One region of the Streptomyces sp. NPDC031365 genome, then DNA from elsewhere that is predicted to be linked to it. Evidence: riboswitches for the same ligand, from Rfam matches in the RefSeq annotation. Region 1 holds a riboswitch; the other holds the start of a gene.
The links. A riboswitch is a leader RNA that binds a small molecule or an ion and turns the genes downstream of it on or off. The one in region 1 is predicted to bind glycine.

Region 2: another riboswitch for glycine. It lies ahead of gcvT (glycine cleavage system aminomethyltransferase GcvT); the one in region 1 lies ahead of gcvP (aminomethyl-transferring glycine dehydrogenase).

Annotation. Positions count from the first base shown of each region.
Region 1 covers NZ_JBVIIM010000043.1:34,724-40,256, reverse strand. The annotation lists gene ftsR (transcriptional regulator FtsR) at 1-593, shown strand, start outside; gene ACZ5C2_RS36215 (bifunctional nuclease family protein) at 677-1,150, shown strand; gene ACZ5C2_RS36210 (MerR family transcriptional regulator) at 1,344-2,027, shown strand; gene ACZ5C2_RS36205 (DNA polymerase IV) at 2,107-3,492, shown strand; gene ACZ5C2_RS36200 (PRC-barrel domain-containing protein) at 3,511-3,885, opposite strand; glycine riboswitch at 3,999-4,094, shown strand; gene gcvP (aminomethyl-transferring glycine dehydrogenase) at 4,269-5,533, shown strand, end outside.
Region 2 covers NZ_JBVIIM010000013.1:113,042-118,574, reverse strand. The annotation lists gene ACZ5C2_RS20640 (L-serine ammonia-lyase) at 1-914, opposite strand, end outside; gene glyA (serine hydroxymethyltransferase) at 1,076-2,335, opposite strand; gene gcvH (glycine cleavage system protein GcvH) at 2,351-2,728, opposite strand; gene gcvT (glycine cleavage system aminomethyltransferase GcvT) at 2,876-3,994, opposite strand; glycine riboswitch at 4,035-4,158, opposite strand; glycine riboswitch at 4,159-4,259, opposite strand; gene ACZ5C2_RS20620 (AAA family ATPase) at 4,481-5,140, shown strand; gene ACZ5C2_RS20615 (enhanced serine sensitivity protein SseB) at 5,194-5,533, shown strand, end outside.

The sequences.
Region 1 (5,533 bases):
TGATCGAGCCGCAGCGGACTCCCTCGGGGTACCGCAAGTTCAGCGCCGGGGACGTCGAGCGCCTCGGTCATGTGCTGCGGATGCAGCGCGACCACTATCTGCCGCTCAAGGTGATCCGGGAGCACCTGGCGGCCATGGAGCGTGGGGAGGCCGTCCCGCTGCCGGTGCTGAGCTGTCCGGGTGACGGTGAGGCCGTTCACGAGGCCGCCGCAGAGGAGCCCGTGGCGGCCCGTATCGGGCGCTGCCAGTTGCTGGCCGCCGCCGGCGTCGGGGAACCCGAGCTCGCCGAGTGGGAGTCGTACGGCCTGCTCGCCCCGGTGGCGGACGGGGTGTACGACGCCGCGGCGGTGACGCTCGCGGGGCTCATCACCGAGCTGGGGCGGTTCGGGATCGAGCCACGTCACCTCAGGGTGATGAAGGCCGCCGCCGACCGGGAGGCCGGTCTGGTGGACCAGGTCGTCGCTCCGCTGCGGCGCCACCGGAACCCGCAGACCAGGGCCTACGCCGAAGCGCGCACGAAGGAGCTGGCCGGTCTCGCGGTGAAGCTGCACGCGGCGCTGGTGCAGTCGGCGCTCGGGGTGCGGCTGCCCTGAGGTGGACGGTCCGGGGAGGTGGATCGGCCACCCGATCCCTGCCCGACTACCCAAACGTCCCGGGCACGGCCTAGGGTTGCTGTGTGAACGAGCTCGATGTCGTAGGTGTCCGGGTCGAGATGCCCTCCAACCAACCGATCGTGCTGTTGCGTGAAGTGGGCGGCGACCGCTACCTCCCCATCTGGATCGGACCGGGGGAGGCGACGGCCATCGCCTTCGCCCAGCAGGGCATGGCACCGGCACGGCCGCTGACCCACGACCTGTTCAAGGACGTGCTGGAAGCCGTCGGACAGGAGCTCACGGAGGTGCGCATCACCGATCTGCGCGAGGGTGTCTTCTACGCGGAGCTGGTCTTCGCCAGCGGGGTCGAGGTGAGTGCCCGCCCCTCCGACGCCATAGCGCTGGCGCTGCGAACGGGCACGCCGATCTACGGCAGTGACACGGTGCTCGACGACGCCGGGATCGCGATCCCGGACGAGCAGGAGGACGAGGTGGAGAAGTTCCGCGAGTTCCTCGACCAGATTTCGCCGGAGGACTTCGGAAGCAGCAACCAGTGAGGGCAGAGGGCGAGCGCAGCCGCGTCGGCCGCCATGGCCCGCAGGGCAGGCATTCGGCTAGCCTTTCCCCACGGCGAGGCACGGGAAACCACTCTTAGGGTGATTATCACTCGGCGTGCCGAGTGTGGCGATCGTTGACGCACCCTTGGTGACTGCCTACCGTCGGGGAGGCAGGTCAAGGACGGAGGTCGGCGTGAGAAGCAGCGGCGACGGTACGGCTGGGGGTGCCCCCGAACCCGGTTTCGGGGCGAGCGGGCCGTATCCTCCCCAGAGCTCCCGGCTCCGCCCGGGCCGGGGGTATCCCGGGCACGGCGGTGCGATCGATCACGCTTCGCAGCGGTCGGCGGCTGTGCCGAGCGGTGGAGGTGCGGCGGTCATGGCGTCCGAGGAGATCGGCTACCGGGGGCCCACGGCCTGCGCCGCCGCCGGTATCACCTACCGGCAGCTCGACTACTGGGCCCGCACGGGACTGGTCGAGCCGAGCGTGCGACCGGCCCAGGGATCGGGCACACAACGGCTGTACAGCTTCCGTGACGTCGTCGTGCTGAAGATCGTCAAGCGGTTCCTGGACACGGGCGTCTCCCTGCAGAACATCCGCACCGCCGTACAGCACCTGCGTGAGCGTGGCTTCAGCGACCTGGAGCGCATGACGCTGATGAGCGATGGGGCCACGGTGTACGAGTGCACCTCGCCCGACGAGGTGCACGCCCTGCTCCAGGGCGGTCAGGGGGTCTTCGGTATCGCCGTGGGCGTGGTGTGGCGGGATGTCGAGAGCGCGCTGTCCCAGCTGCACGGTGAGCGCATCGACACGGGGGAGACGCTGGTCGGCCACCATCCGATGGACGAGCTGGCGCGGCGGCGGAACAGGGCCGTCTGAGGACTGTCCTGGGCCTTCTGGGGCAGTCCGAGGCCCTCCGGAGAGGGCAATGTCAGTGGCGTGGGGCAGCATCGGAGATGTGAGATCCGCACCCACGATTCTCCACCTCGACATGGATGCCTTCTTCGCCTCGGTGGAGCAGGCGTCCAAGCCGAGTCTGCGCGGGAAAGCCGTGGTCGTGGGTGGGCTGGGACCGCGGGGTGTGGTCGCCACCGCCTCGTACGAGGCGCGGGTCTTCGGCGTCCATTCGGCGATGCCCATGGCGCAGGCCCGGCGTCTCGCGCCGAACGCCGCGTATCTGGTGCCGAGGTTCGCCCTGTACCGGTCGATCAGCGAGCACGTGATGGGACTGCTGCGGTCCCTGTCCCCCCTGGTGGAACCGCTCAGCCTGGACGAGGCGTTCGTGGACCTGGAGGCCGGCGGCACCGCCTGGGACGAGGGGTCGGCCCGCCTGGCCGGGGTGAAGCTCCGCGCGGACATACGGGCGGTCACGGGACTCACCGGGTCGGTGGGGCTGGCCGCCTCCAAGATGCTGGCGAAGATCGCGTCGGAGCAGGCGAAGCCGGACGGGCTGGTGCTGATCGAGCCGGGCACGGAGCGGGTGCTGCTGGGACCGCTGTCCGTACGGACCCTGCCCGGCGTGGGCCCGGCAACCGGTGATCATCTGCGCCGGGCCGGGATCCACACGGTCGATGAGCTTGCCCAAGCGGGGGAGGACGAGCTCGTACGGCTGCTGGGCAGGGCTCACGGGCACGCGCTGTTCGCGATGGCGCTGGCGCGGGACGAGCGGCCTGTGGTGGCCGACCGGGAGACCAAGTCGGTGTCGGTCGAGGACACCTACGACGTGGACATCCACGAGCGGGTGCGCGTCGCCCTGGAGGTCCGGCGGCTCGCCGACCGGTGTGTGCGCAGACTGCGGGGAGCGGGACTGTCGGGGCGGACCATCGTCCTCAAGGTGCGGAGGTACGACTTCTCCACCCTCACCCGGTCGGAGACGCTGCGCGGACCCACGGACGATCCGGCGGTGGTGCGGGAGGCCGCGGCGAGGTTGCTGGACTCGGTCGACACCACGGGCGGTGTGCGGCTGCTCGGGGTGGGGGTCAGCGGACTGGCCGACTACACGCAGGAGGACCTGTTCGCACAGGCGGCGGGCGTGGACGAGGAGGAACCCGTCCCAGAGGACCCCGAAGCCGCGCCCGCGTCCGAGAGCCGGACGCCTCCCGAGCGGCGCTGGCCGGCCGGGCACGACGTACGGCACACGGCGCACGGGCACGGCTGGGTGCAGGGCAGCGGGCTGGGCCGGGTCACCGTGCGCTTCGAGACTCCCGACTCGGAGCCGGGCCGGGTGAAGACCTTCCGCACCGACGACCCGGCCCTGGAACCGGCGGATCCGCTGCCGCTGGTGCCACGAAGACCGGGGGAGGACGAGAGGACGGCGGCCGGCGGGGCGCGGGCGGAGAGCTGAGCGGGGGGAGCCGGAGGGTCAGACCGGCTTGTCCTTGCCCGCGAGTTTGCCGAAGTCGCGGTCCTGGAGCGGGGGAGGCGCGGCGATGTCCAGACCGTAGTGGTGGTAGAGCTGGAGCTCCTGTTCGGGGGAGAGGTGGCGGCCCACGCCGAAGTCGGGTGCGTCCTTGATCAGAGTCCGTTCGAACGGCACGTGGAGGATGCCGTCGATCAGTTCGCTGGGCTCCAGCGGGACGAAGGCGTCCCTGCTGAACAGGCCGGTGCGTATCGCCGCCCACTCCGGTACGCCTGTGGCGTCGTCGAGGTAGACCTCGTCGACCGTGCCGATCCGGGTTCCGTTGCGGTCGAACGCCTTGCGGCCTATCAGATGGCGCGGATCGATGTCGGTCTGCACGGGCCCTCCACTGGTCGCAAACTCATCCCTAAGCACCACGAAACGGCACAATCGGCGGTGCGGCCACTCGAAGCCCCGGTGCGGTCCTCGCTGGTACGCTGGCAATCGGCTGCTGACCCCGTGCGGGAGAGTCCTCCAGGCACCATCGGAGGCGCCGAAGGAGCAAATCCTCCCCGGAATCTCTCAGGCACACGTACCGCACGGACGAGGTCACTCTGGAAAGCAGGGCGGGTGTCGACGGCTTCCGCTCTCACCGACGGTGAAAGCCGGACCGCCCCGGGCGTTCCGGTGAAGCTCTCAGGTTGAGATGACAGAGGGGGAGGCCGTCCGGGCACCTGTGCCGTGGTGCCCCTCGAAGGTCGTCAGACCAGGAGGCCTCCTCAATGACCGCCCCTCGCACTCCGCTCTCCGAGCTCGAACGGGGAATCCCCTTCGAGCAGCGCCACATCGGCCCCGACCACGAGGCCCGGGCCAAGATGCTCGCCCAGGTCGGCTACGGCTCGCTCGACGAGCTGACGGCCGCCGCCGTGCCGGATGTGATCAAGAACGCCGAAGCGCTGGACCTGCCGGGTGCGCGGAGCGAGGCCGAGGTGCTGGCCGAGCTGCGTTCGCTGGCCGACCGCAACCAGGTGCTCGGCTCCATGATCGGGCTCGGGTACTACGGCACCTTCACACCGCCCGTCATCCTGCGCAACGTGATGGAGAACCCCGCGTGGTACACGGCCTACACGCCGTACCAGCCGGAGATCTCCCAGGGCCGGCTCGAGGCACTGCTGAACTTCCAGACCGTGGTGGCCGAGCTCACCGGTCTGCCCACCTCCGGTGCCTCCCTGCTCGACGAGGGCACCGCCGCCGCCGAGGCGATGGCACTGTCGCGGCGCATGGGCAAGAACAAGAAGGGCCTGTTCCTGGTCGACGCGGACGCCCTGCCGCAGACCATCGCCGTGATCGAGACCCGTGCCGAGCCGACCGGCGTCGACGTTGTCGTCGCCGACCTGAGCGACGGCATCCCCGCCGGGCTCGCCGAGCGTGAGATCAACGGCGTACTGATCCAGTACCCGGGCGCCTCCGGCGCGGTGCGCGACATCAAGCCGGTGATCGACCAGGCGCACGCGCTCGGGGCACTCGTCACCGTCGCCGCCGACCTGCTCGCCCTCACCCTGCTGAAGTCGCCCGGCGAACTCGGCGCGGACATCGCGGTCGGCACCACCCAGCGCTTCGGCGTGCCGATGGGCTTCGGCGGGCCGCACGCCGGTTACATGGCCGTGCAGGACAAGATGGCACGCAGCCTGCCCGGGCGGCTCGTCGGCGTCTCCGTCGACGTGGACGGACACAAGGCGTACCGCCTGGCTCTGCAGACCCGTGAGCAGCACATCCGCCGTGAGAAGGCCACCAGCAACATCTGCACGGCCCAGGTTCTGCTCGCCGTCATGGCAGGGATGTACGCCGTGTACCACGGCCCCGAGGGCCTGAGGATCATCGCCCGGCGCACGCACCGGTACGCCACCGTCCTCGCCGAGGGGCTGCGGGCCGGCGGGGCCGAGATCGTGCACGGGTCCTACTTCGACACGCTGACCGTGCGCGTCGCCGGGCGGGCCGCCGGGATCGTCGCCGCCGCCCGTGACAACGGCGTCAACCTGCGTCTTGT
Region 2 (5,533 bases), on a different contig from region 1:
ACGAAGTTCACGTAGTAGTGCAGGACCGCCGGGATGATCCCCGCCGCGCCGTTCGTCGGCGCCGTGACGACCCGGCCGCCGGCCGCGTTCTCCTCGTTCACGGCCATCGCGTAGAGGGTGATCCACTCCATGGCCAGGGCCTGCGGGTCGCCCTCGGAGCGCAGCTTGCGGGCGGTGTTCGCGGCGCGGCGGCGCACCTTCAGGCCACCCGGCAGGATGCCCTCACGGGACATGCCCCGGTCCACGCACGTCCGCATCACGCGCCAGATCTCCAGCAGGCCCTCGCGGATCTCTTCCTCGGTCCGCCAGGCGCGCTCGTTCTCGAGCATCAGGGCGGAGATGGACAAGCCGGTCTCCTCGGCGAGGCGCAGCAGCTCGTCGCCCGTGCGGAAGGGGTACTTGAGGACCGTGTCGTCGAGCACGATGCGGTCCGCGCCCACCGCCTCCTCGTCGACGACGAATCCGCCGCCCACCGAGTAGTACGTCTTCGACAGCAGCTCCGCCCCGGAGGCGCCGTACGCCCACAGCGTCATGCCGTTGGCGTGGTACGGCAGTGCCTTGCGGCGGTGCAGCACCATGTCGTCGTCGTAGGTGAACGCGATCTCGTGGTCGCCGAGCAGACGGAGCCGGCCACCGTCCTTGATCTTCTCCACCCGTTCGTCGGCCGACTCCACGTCCACCGTGCGCGGTGAGTCGCCCTCCAGGCCCAGCAGCACCGCCTTGGGCGTGCCGTGGCCGTGGCCGGTGGCGCCCAGGGAGCCGTACAGCTCGGCCCGCACCGAGGCGACGGAGTCCAGCAGGTCCTCGTTGCGCAGCCGCCGGGCGAACATCCGGGCCGCCCGCATCGGGCCGACCGTGTGCGAGCTGGACGGGCCGATGCCGATCGAGAACAGATCGAAGACCGAGATGGCCACGGGGGGACTCCTAAGGGTTCGGCGGACGACGCTGTCCACCGGGGAGGGGGTGGTTCAGAGGTGAGCGGAAACGTTCATGCGGTTCATGGCGTGGGGCATCGCGCCCACCGACCCAGTGTGCGCGATGCCCCGGACGTCCGTACCAAGAAAAGCGTACGAAATTACGTCAGACCGGGGTACAGCGGGTGCTTCCCGGCGAGGGCCGTCACCCGGGCCCGGAGCGCGTCGACGTCGTAGGACGGCTTCAGCGTCTCGGCGATCACGTCCGCGACCTCGGTGAAGTCCTCGGTCGTGAAACCGCGGGTGGCCAGGGCGGGCGTGCCGATGCGCAGACCCGAGGTGACCATCGGCGGGCGGGGGTCGTTCGGGATCGCGTTGCGGTTGACGGTGATGCCGACCTCGTGGAGACGGTCCTCGGCCTGCTGGCCGTCCAGCTCGGAGTTCCGCAGGTCCACCAGGACCAGGTGCACGTCCGTACCGCCGGACAGCACGTCCACGCCCACGGCCCTGACGTCGTCCTTGACCAGGCGCTCGGCCAGGATGCGGGCGCCCTCCAGGGTGCGGCGCTGGCGCTCCTTGAACTCCTCGGTGGCGCACACCTTGAACGCGACCGCCTTGGCGGCGACCACGTGCTCCAGCGGGCCGCCCTGCTGACCGGGGAAGACGGCCGAGTTGATCTTCTTGGCCAGTTCGGCCGTGGAGAGGATCACCCCGCCGCGCGGACCGCCGAGGGTCTTGTGCGTGGTGGTCGTCACGACATGGGCGTGCGGGACCGGGTTCGGGTGCAGGCCCGCGGCCACCAGACCGGCGAAGTGCGCCATGTCGACCATGAGGTACGCGCCGACCTCGTCCGCGATCCGGCGGAACGCGGCGAAGTCCAGCTGACGCGGGTACGCCGACCAGCCGGCCACGATCAGCTTCGGTTTGTTCTCCTTGGCCAGCCGCTCGACCTCGGCCATGTCGACCTGGCCGTCGTCGCCGACGTGGTAGGCCACCACGTTGTAGAGCTTGCCGGAGAAGTTGATCTTCATGCCGTGGGTCAGGTGCCCGCCGTGCGCGAGGTTCAGACCCATGATCGTGTCACCGGGCTTGAGCAGCGCGAACATCGCGGCGGCGTTGGCCTGCGCACCCGAGTGCGGCTGCACGTTGGCGTGCTCGGCTCCGAAGAGCTCCTTGACCCGGTCGATCGCGATCTGCTCGATCACGTCGACGTGCTCGCAGCCGCCGTAGTAGCGGCGGCCGGGGTAGCCCTCGGCGTACTTGTTGGTGAGGACCGAGCCCTGGGCCTCCATGACCGCGACCGGGGCGAAGTTCTCCGAGGCGATCATCTCGAGGGTGGACTGCTGGCGGTGCAGCTCGGCGTCGACCGCGGCGGCCACCGCCGGGTCGAGCTCGTGCAGGGGCGTGTTCAGAACGGACATGCGGCTACAGACTCCTCAGCCGGCGATTTCGGCGTCGTACTCGGCGGCGGTCAGCAGGTCGGCCGGCTCGTCGGTGACGCGCACCTTGAACAGCCAACCACCCTCGAAGGGGGCGGAGTTCACCAGCGACGGGTCGTTCACGACATCCTCGTTGACCTCGGTGATCTCACCGCTGACCGGGGAGTACAGGTCGCTGACCGACTTGGTCGACTCCAGTTCGCCGCAGGTCTCGCCCGCGGTCACGCTGTCACCGACCTCGGGGAGCTGGACGAAGACCACGTCGCCGAGCGCGTTGGCCGCGTGCTCCGTGATACCGACCGTCGACACGCCGTCCTCGGCGGCCGTCAGCCACTCGTGCTCCTTGCTGTAACGCAGCTGCGTGGGGTTGCTCATGGCCTGAATTCTCCTGTACGGGGGACGGGGGATGGCTGAAGGGACTGCGGGCGACGCGGGTGGGTGGGGGACGACGCGCCCACCTCACGCGCGAAAGACGAAAAGAAGCGAGGACGCGAGGACGCGAGGAACCGTCCTACGACGGTGTCACTTCTGCCGCTTGTAGAACGGCAGCGCCACGACCTCGTAGGGCTCGTGGCTGCCCCGGATGTCCACGCCGACGCCCTCGGTGCCGGGCGCCGCGTGCGCCGGGTCGACGTACGCCATCGCGATCGGCTTGCCCAGCGTGGGGGAGGGGGCACCGGAGGTGACCTCGCCGACCACCTCGCCGCCGGCCACCACCGCGTACCCGGCGCGCGGCACCCGGCGGCCCTCGGCGACCAGGCCGACCAGGACACGGGGCGGCTCGGCGGCGGCGCGCTCGGCGGCCTGGGCCAGGGCGGCGCGGCCCACGAAGTCGCCCTCCTTCTCGAACTTCACCACCCGGCCAAAACCGGCGTCGAAGGGCGTCAGGGAGGTGCTCAGCTCGTTCCCGTACAGCGGCATGCCCGCCTCCAGGCGCAGCGTGTCCCGGCAGGACAGCCCGCACGGCACCAGGCCCGCGCCCTCACCGGCCTTGGTCAGCGCCTGCCACAGCTCGACCGCGTGCTCCGGCTTCACGAACAGCTCGAAGCCGTCCTCGCCGGTGTAACCGGTGCGGGCGACGAGTGCGGGGACACCGGCGACCGTGCCCGGCAGACCGGCGTAGTACTTCAGGCCGTCCAGGTCGGCGTCGGTGAGCGAAGCGAGGATGGCCTGGGACTCGGGGCCCTGCACGGCGAGCAGCGCGTACGCGTCGCGGTCGTCGCGGATCTCGGCATCGAAGCCGGCCGAGCGCTCGAGGAGGGCGTCGAGCACCGTCTGGGCGTTGGAGGCGTTGGCGACGACCATGTACTCCGACTCACCGAGCCGGTAGACGATCAGGTCGTCCAGGATGCCGCCGTCCTCGCGGCAGATCATGGTGTAGCGGGCGCGGCCGGGCTTGACGCCACTGATGTTGCCGACGAGGGCGTGGTCGAGGAGTGCGGCGGCGGCCGGGCCGGTGACCGCGATCTCGCCCATGTGCGAGAGGTCGAAGAGGCCGGCCTTCGTGCGTACGGCGTTGTGCTCGTCGCGCTCGGAGCCGTAGCGCAGGGGCATGTCCCAGCCGGCGAAGTCGGTCATCGTCGCGCCGAGCGAGCGATGCAGGGCATCGAGCGCGGTCCGGCGAGGTTCGGTACTGCTCATCGGTCGGTCTCCCAAAGACGATGGGGGAAGGCGAGGGCGTTCCTCCCCATCTGTCATCGGAACCTGAGAGGTTCGCCATGACCGCCCGCACGGGGAGGATCATGGTTTGCACCTTGGGTGGAGCCACTGGAGCACGGCTGCAGCGGCCCGCTTTTCAGATGTGCCTCGCCCGCGCGGTAACGGGGCCTGAGAGATTCAAGGGAGGGACTTGCTCCTTCGGCGCCCCGGCGGCAAACGGTGCCGGGGACTCTCCCGCGCGGATTCAAACGGCCGGTATGCAGTTGGCGCGCTCATCATTGCACGCATCGCGAGGGCGCGGCAGGGGGACCCTTCCCTGGGATGCACAGGTTGTACGGGCACGGTCACAGGGAGCTGTGACAGGCCTGTTTCAGGAAAGGCACGGAAACGAGAGGCACCTGGCATTACTTTCTCTTTACGCTCAGCGGGGACCCGGACTCGTGCCGGCCCCAGGGGAGGACCATCACGGTGAACAGGACCACGGCGTGCGCCACCACCACGGGCGTCGCGCTGCCCCCGCAGTCGGCCGCGCGGGCCCGCGGGGCGCTGCCGGCGCCCGTCGTCCGCGACCTGCGCGAGCGGGGCGGCCGCAGCCCACGCGCGCTGCTCTTCGGGCCCCGCGACCTCGTCGTGGTCACCGGACTGCCCGGCAGCGGCAAGTCCACACTGATGCGCCGCGCGGTGCGCGGTGCCCGCGTCGACTCCCAGGACAGCCGTGACCGCTGGGACCACCGCATGCCCCGCTTCCTCCCCTACGCCGTCTACCGCCCCCTGGTCCGCCTCGCCCACTACGCCGGTCTGCGCCGGTCGCTGCGCGCCGGTGGGGCGGTCGTCGTCCACGACTGCGGTACGCAGGCATGGGTGCGGCGCTGGCTCGCCCGCGAGGCCCGCCGCCGGGGGGCGAGCCTGCACCTGCTGCTGCTCGACGTCACCCCGCAGCAGGCCCTGGCCGGGCAGCGCGAGCGCGGACGCGGCGTCTCCCGGTACGCGTTCGGGCGCCACCGCGCGGCGAGCGACAGGCTGTTGCGCGCGGTGGAGCGCGGCCGGCTGCCCGCGGGCTGTGGTTCGGCGGTGCTGATCGACCGGGACGCGGCGAACGCGCTGCGCAGGATCGGCTTCGCGGACTGACCGGATAACCTTGCCGACCACAGCAGTGGTTCCAGGCAGGCGGTAGGCGAACGATGGACTTCCCGGCGGGTTTCCCGGCCCAGACGCACCCCCATCCGCACGGCGGATGGCCCGGCAACGAGCTGGAGGAGGTGCTTTCCGCGTCCCTCGGCGTTCCGTCGGCGGGCGCCAGGATCATGGAGGTGCTGGGCCGCAGCTTCGTCTGGGTCCCGCTGCCCAGCGGCGGCGGCCCGCACAGTGGCCCGCTGGACCTGCCCACCATGGAACTCGACGGGCAGGCCTACGTCCCCGTGTTCAGCTCCGAGGAACAGTTCCGCCAGGTCGTCGGCTCCCACCTGTCGTACACCATCGCGCCCGCCGTGGAGTTCGCCCGCGGTCTGCCACCGCAGGCCG